DNA from 2 places in the Arthrobacter sp. Marseille-P9274 genome. Region 2 is predicted to be linked to the other one. Evidence: predicted binding sites of a transcription regulator. Region 2 holds the regulator's gene; the other holds the start of a gene.

Region 1 (3,301 bases), 890 kb from region 2:
GCCGAGACCGGAGAACTCGCTGCGCAGCCTGTCCCGCGGAGAGGTCGCAGCGTCCCGGCCGGCGCCGGCAGGCGGGTCGCGGTACACGAGGAACGCCGCGACCTCGTCGGTGCGGAGGCTGTAGAACCCCGCGGTCCGGCCGAGACTGTCAGTGAGGATGAACCGGCCACTGAAGCGGGCATTCAGCTCGGCCTCGGGCACGATGAAGGCGGCGGCCCGCATTCCCAGCGGGCGCAGGTACTCCGTCTCGGGACCAAAGATCCGGGCGCGGACCGCGGAGTGGATCCCGTCGGCGCCGATGACAACGTCAGCTGCGGGCAGCCGGGCCGTGGGGCCGTCCGCATCGATCCGCACCCCGTCGCCATCCATCGACACCCCTGTGACACGGGTTCCGTAGCGGAGGCGGACGCGGCCGGCGGGAACGTCGTCGAGGGCGGCCAGAGCAGCGCGTTCCATGTCCGGGCGCAGGAGGCTGAGGACCTTGCCGCCCGCGAGCCGGGCGAATTGGTCGTAGTCGAGGCGGGCCTTGACCCGCTCCTTGGCGTCAACGTACTCGGCGGCCTCCACAGGGTAGGCCATCCGGGCTAATCGCGGATACAGGCCGATCCGCTCGGAAGCCTCCAATCCGGGCCCGAAGAAGTCCATCATGTAGCCGTCCCGGCGGGGCCCGTCGGCCTTTTCCACCAGCTCGACCTCCCAGCCGGCAAGGCCGAGCTGGCGGGCGGTGACGAGGCCGGCGATGCCGGCGCCCACGACGATCGCCTTCATGACGGTCCTCCTCCCCGGGCCGGAAACGACCCCTACCCGGCACGGCCCGCGGAGCTATCTCCAGGCAGCACGCCGCCTTGCCCCGTCTCAGCCCAGGGCGGAGAGCAGATCGCTGCAGGCCTGCTCGCAGCGCCGGCAGGCCTCTGCGCAGAGGCGGCAGTGCTCGTGCATGGAGGCGTGGCGCTCGCAGTCGTCGGCGCAGGACCGGCAGGCGGTCCGGCAGGCCTCGAGGAGCGCCCGAATCGTCGCGGCGTCACCGCCGGTGCGACGGGACAGGACGTTGCCCGTGGCCGCGCAGATGTCGGCGCAGTCGAGGTCGGTGCGGATGCAGGTGACAAGGTCAGCCACCCCGTCCTCATCATAAGCAGGCTTGGCAAACGGTAAGCCGATCGGCCGGATTATTTCTGATGGCTGCGAGCAGCGGCGTCGCGGCTCGCCGCATGTGCGCGCTTAGCGGCTTTCCCGCGTTCGCGCACCAAGCGGCAGCCCATTGTTCCGCTGCTTTAGGCCCTGATTCTTGCGCCTGTCGTCTCCTGCACACAGCCGGTCTTTTGGTGCATTCGAAGGCGCCGGATTGCCAAGTGAATTGCCTCCTCGTGGCCCTGCCTCAGTCCTGGTTTTTGCCCCTTTCAGTCGTCCTACACGGCAGAGATTTATCGTGCTATCAGAACGTTTCTTCGATAGAATTAGGCATGGCGATCGCACCCCTCGAAGCGACTCAGGAAGCCACCGGCTTCCTCGCTTCGGTGCGCGACGAACTGCAGGAATTCGCCGCGATTTTCCGGCAGGAGGCCGGCCTTCAACATCCTGAGGTGCTGGCGGACTGCGTGGGCCTGTTCGAGGACCTCTCCCGGACGGTGGAGCAGCTCCAGGTCGCCGGGGCGCATTCCGTCGAGCAGCAGGGCGTGGCCACGATGACGGGCCGGGACCCGGGCGCCCCGGAGTCGAAGTCAGAGTTCCGGGACGCCGCGGACTACCTCCGGGCCCGGCTGCGGATCAGCCGGAGCGAGGCCCGGCGCCGGATCCGCGTCGGTGCCGCCACCATGCCGCGAACCCTGATCACCGGCGGCGAAACGCCGCCGAAATACGAACACCTGGCAGCCGGACTGGCAGAGTCCGACATTGGCGGCACGGCTGCCACTCTCATCCACGACACCCTCGAACGCATCCGCCCAGCAGCGGCCCCGGATGACCTGGCCGCCATGGAACACCAGCTCACCCGGCAGGCCACCGAAACCGACCCCGACACGCTGCGCATCATCGCCCGCAGCTGGGAAGCGGCCATCGACCCGGACGGGCAGGAACCCAGCGACGAACAACTCGCCGCCCGGCAGGGCGTCTTCCTCAAAGGCAAACGCCGCGGCCTGCACCGCTTCGAAATTGCCGCGACCGACGAACAATACGAACACCTCATCCAATACGAACACCTCATCACCGCCATGAACACCCACACCAACCCCCGCCTGCAGACCACCTTCGGCGAGTCTCGCGCCGCCGGCGGAACGGCAGCCGCGGCTGCCGGCCGCCTCACCACCGGGGACGGCGAAGCCGGCACCGGGCAAGACGGCACCGGGCACGACGGCGGCGGGGCCGAGGGTGGCGGGGCCGAGGGTGGGCGGCCAAATCCCGGCTGGCCGGCACCCACCCGGCCGCAACTGCTGCTCGAAGGCCTGGTCGGCTCCTGCCGGATCGCCCTGTCCACGGACAGGCTTCCCGCCAGCGGGGGCCACCGGCCGCAGGTCATGGTCACCATCGACTACCAGGACCTCATGAACGCCACCGCAGCCGGGACCGCGGGCCAGGCCGTGTTCGGCGGACTCATCACACCCCGCACCGTGCGCAAAATGGCCTGCGACGCCGACCTCATACCCATCGTGTTCGGCGGCAAAGGCGAAGTCCTCGACATCGGACGCGCCCAGCGGCTCTTCACTCCGGCCCAGCGCCGCGCCCTCGTTGCCCGGGACAAAGGCTGCGCCTTCCCCGGCTGCACCATGCCCGCGCACTGGACCGAAGCACACCACATCCGCTACTGGAAGAAACACAAAGGCCGCACCTCCGTTGCCAACGGCGTGCTCCTCTGCTCCTTCCACCACCACCTCATCCACGCCGGAGACTGGATCATCGAATCGATAGACGGGATACCGTGGTTCATCCCGCCCGCCTACACGGACCCGTCCCAAGTCCCACGACGCAACCACTACCGGTACCCGCCCAACCTCAAACGCGCCAACCAGCTGACCAGCTGACAGTTCCCGCGTCACGCCGCGCTTGGAGCCCGGCCCGGGAGAGACACGGCCGTTGCGCGCTCCCGCGGCTCTCACGGCGCTGACCGTCGTCGCCGCAACCCCTGCGCTGACCGCCGTCGCCGCAACCCCTGCGCTGACCGTCGTCGCCGCAACCGCCGCGCTGACCGCAACCGCAGACGGCGGCGGGACCGGTACCAGAAGTTGCGGCGGGAGCTGCCGGGGCCCGTCACACCTTCCGGGAGGGCGATCAGCCGCCGGCGATGTGGATCGCGAACGCCGTCACGAAT
Region 2 (3,301 bases):
TGATCTCTTCGACATTGGCGAGCAGCGCGCCGGCATGATCGAGCGCCGCCAACGCGGTCGCCTGCGTGACGGCCGAGAGGTGGTAAGGGAGCCGGACCAGCCGGAGGGCGTCCGCAATCTGGGGAGCTGCGGCAAGATAGCCGACGCGGGCGCCGGCGAGGGCGAAGGCCTTGCTCATGGTCCGCGAAACGATCAGCCGCTCCCTGCCCGGCAGGAGCGTCAGGGCACTGTCCGTCCCGACATGGGCAAATTCTGCATACGCTTCATCGACGATGACGATCGCCTGGCTCGCTTCGCCGGCTTCGTAGACAGCTTCGACGACATCGAGCCCGAGCGCGGTCCCGGTCGGATTGTTCGGTGAACACAGGACGACAATGTTGGCTGCGGTATCACGGACCGCCTTGGCAGCTTGGTCGGCGGTCAGGCCGAAGTCCGCGTCGCGGCGGACGGTCACGTACTCCGTGTCCGTGCCGCTGGCAAGGAGGGGATACATCGAGTAGGTGGGCGGAAAACTCAGCAGCCGGCGCCCCGGGCCGCCGAAGGCCTGCAGTATCTGCTGCAGTACCTCGTTGGACCCGTTCGCTGCCCACATGTTCCCGGCGGAGAGCCCGTGACCGAGGTAGTTGGCCAGCGCCTCCCGCAGCTCCGTGAATTCGCGGTCCGGGTAGCGGTTCAGGCCCCCCACCGCCGACTGGACGCGCGCCGCAATCGCGTCGGCAACCTCCTGAGGCAGCCCGTGCGTATTTTCGTTGACGTTGAGAAGCACGGGTACGTCGAGTTGCGGAGCTCCGTACGGTGTCAGCCCGCGCAGGTTGTTGCGCAGGGGCAGTCGGTTGAGTAGATCCAGCTGGTCGTTCACCTGACCAGCTTAGGCTCCGGCGGGCCCGGGGCAGGAATCGGGCCTGCCGGAGCGGCTCTTATTACAGCTGCTAGTCCCCCAGCGGGACGAACAGCCGCTGTCCGGCACGAACGACGGAATTCGGCAGATTGTTCAGCTGCTGGATCTCGGCAATGACATCGTGCGGGTGGCGGTCCGGCGCTGCCAGCACGGCCACATCCCACAGCGTCTGGCCGGGCGCGACGGCGACCGACACGGTGCGGCCGGGGCCAAGGTCAGGCCCCGAGCTGGCCAGGGCCGGCGCCGTAAAGAAGCCGATCAGGGTCAGCAGGACTGCGACGCCAAGCATCAGGGGCAACCCGATGAGCACCAGGCGGCCGCGGCGGGTGAGCCGCAGCGCGGGCGTCGAGCCGGGCAAAGCCTGCGGGGCGACGTGCGGGGCGAGCTGAACAGACATGAGGGTACCTTCCCGTTCCGCGTGCATATGCATCTTGGTTTCGAACGCATATTCGAACTGTCGGTTTCCATTTGTAGCACTTGTGATCGAATGTTGTCGAGACTCGATCGAATAAATGTTTGAGATCGTAGTAGGGCTGCCCTAGGCTTGAAGAAATGGCGGCCATGCCTGAGTCCATCAGCTGCCACTGACAACATTGGACCGGCCACCCCTGGCTAGCCCGGGGTGGCCGGATAGAGAACCGGGGCCAGTTCATGTCGAGGAAGATTGCAGCTACTTCAGGTGCCGACGGCACGGGAACCGCACGCAAGCGCGCGGCCGCGTCCCCCAAGAGCCTGACGCCCCGCCAGAAGAAGATCCTCGAAAGCATCCAGCGTTCCATCAGCGCCAAGGGCTACCCGCCGTCGATGCGCGAGATCGGTGACACCGTCGGGCTCGCCAGCCTCTCCAGCGTCACGCATCAGCTCTCGCAGCTGGAGAAGCTCGGCTATATCCGCCGCGATCCCAAGCGGCCGAGGGCCATGGAGGTCCTGACGCCGCTGACGCTCGAGAAAGGGGCGGTGGAGATCGAAGGCATGGCCGAGCCGGAGAAACTCCGCAGCATCGGCGGCCTGTCGGTATCGGAACTGGCCACGGCTTCCGATACGGCGATCGTTCCGCTGGTCGGCAGGATCGCCGCGGGCGGGCCCATCCTGGCGGACCAAGTGGTCGAGGACGTCATGCCCCTCCCCCGGCAGCTCGTCGGGCACGGCGAGCTCTTCATGCTCAAGGTCTCCGGCGATTCCATGATCGATGCCGCCATCTGCGACGGAGACTGGGTCGTCGTCCGCCGGCAGCCGAGCGCCGTCAACGGCGAAATCGTCGCCGCGCTGCTGGACGACGAGGCTACCGTCAAGACTTTCCGGCAGCGGGATGGCCACACCTGGCTGCTGCCGCAGAACACCCAGTATGAACCGATCCTCGGCGACGGCGCGACGATCATGGGCAAGGTCGTTTCGGTGATGCGCGCCCTGTAGCCGCCGCCCGGCGGGCCCTCAGCCCGCCAGGCGCTGCAGGATCTGGAGCGCCGTCGCCCGGTCCTTCGTCGACCAGAACGGCGGCAGCGCCGCCCTGAGGAAGCCCCCATACCGGGCATTGGCCAGTCTCGAATCGAGCACGGCCACCATGCCCCGGTCCCCCGCGGCACGGATAAGCCGTCCGGCACCTTGGGCAAGCCGTACCGCGGCGTGCGTGGCCGAAATGGTCATGAAACCGTTCCCGCCCGCCTGCGACACTGCCCGCGTGCGGGCGGTCATGAGCGGATCGTCCGGCCGGGGGAAGGGAATCCTGTCGATGACCACCAGGCGGCAGGCCTCTCCCGGCACGTCGACCCCCTGCCACAGCGTCATCGTCCCGAACAGGCAGGTATTCGGTTCGCTCGAGAATTGCCGGACCAGCGCCGCCATCGACGACTCGCCCTGGCAAAGGATCGTGAAGGGCAGCCGCTTGCGCATCTCCGCGGCGGCATCCTCGGCGGCCCGCCGCGACGAGAACAGTCCGAGGGCACCTCCATTGGAGGCGCGAAGCAACGCTTCGAGCTCGTCCAACTGCTCGGGGCTTGTCCCCCGGCCTGGCTTTGGCAGGTGGGAGGCCACATAGAGCACGCCCTGCTTCGGGTAGTCGAACGGGCTCCCGACATCGGCGCTGCTGTACTTCGGCGCTCCTTCGCCCAGCAGGCCCAGCGAGCCGGCGACGGCGTCGAAGGCGTTGCCGATGGCGAGGGTCGCGGACGTGAGGACGACGGTGTGGCCCTCGAAAAGCCCCTCGCGAAGCCGGGAAGCCACCGACAGCGGCGCCACGTTCAGCATCGGCGGCAGGGTCTCGTCCGGAGGTCCGTAACCGCTGCCCGCTGTGAAGCTGCTGGGACGGGTTATCCATAGGACCTCCCGGCTGTGGGCGGTGGACACTACCCGGTCGCACAGCTCCAGGATGGCCGCCAGCCGTGACCTTGCCATCTGCCTGCCGCC

What was found. Region 2 encodes LexA, which represses DNA repair genes until DNA is damaged. Its sites were predicted from a motif close to TCGAACANNTGTTCGA; they were not measured.
Region 1: the regulator LexA is predicted to act here: its motif matches at 1,434-1,449, upstream of OC550_RS00755 (HNH endonuclease signature motif containing protein).

The regions. Positions count from the first base shown of each region.
Region 1 covers NZ_CAMPOV010000001.1:173,817-177,117, reverse strand. The annotation lists gene OC550_RS00765 (FAD-dependent monooxygenase) at 1-768, opposite strand, end outside; partial or broken gene OC550_RS00760 (four-helix bundle copper-binding protein) at 856-1,125, opposite strand; gene OC550_RS00755 (HNH endonuclease signature motif containing protein) at 1,461-3,014, shown strand; gene OC550_RS00750 (ZIP family metal transporter) at 3,262-3,301, opposite strand, start outside.
Region 2 covers NZ_CAMPOV010000001.1:1,059,909-1,063,209, reverse strand. The annotation lists gene OC550_RS04825 (histidinol-phosphate transaminase) at 1-859, opposite strand, end outside; gene OC550_RS04820 (LysM peptidoglycan-binding domain-containing protein) at 930-1,295, opposite strand; gene lexA (transcriptional repressor LexA) at 1,550-2,311, shown strand; gene OC550_RS04810 (ATP-dependent DNA helicase) at 2,330-3,301, opposite strand, start outside.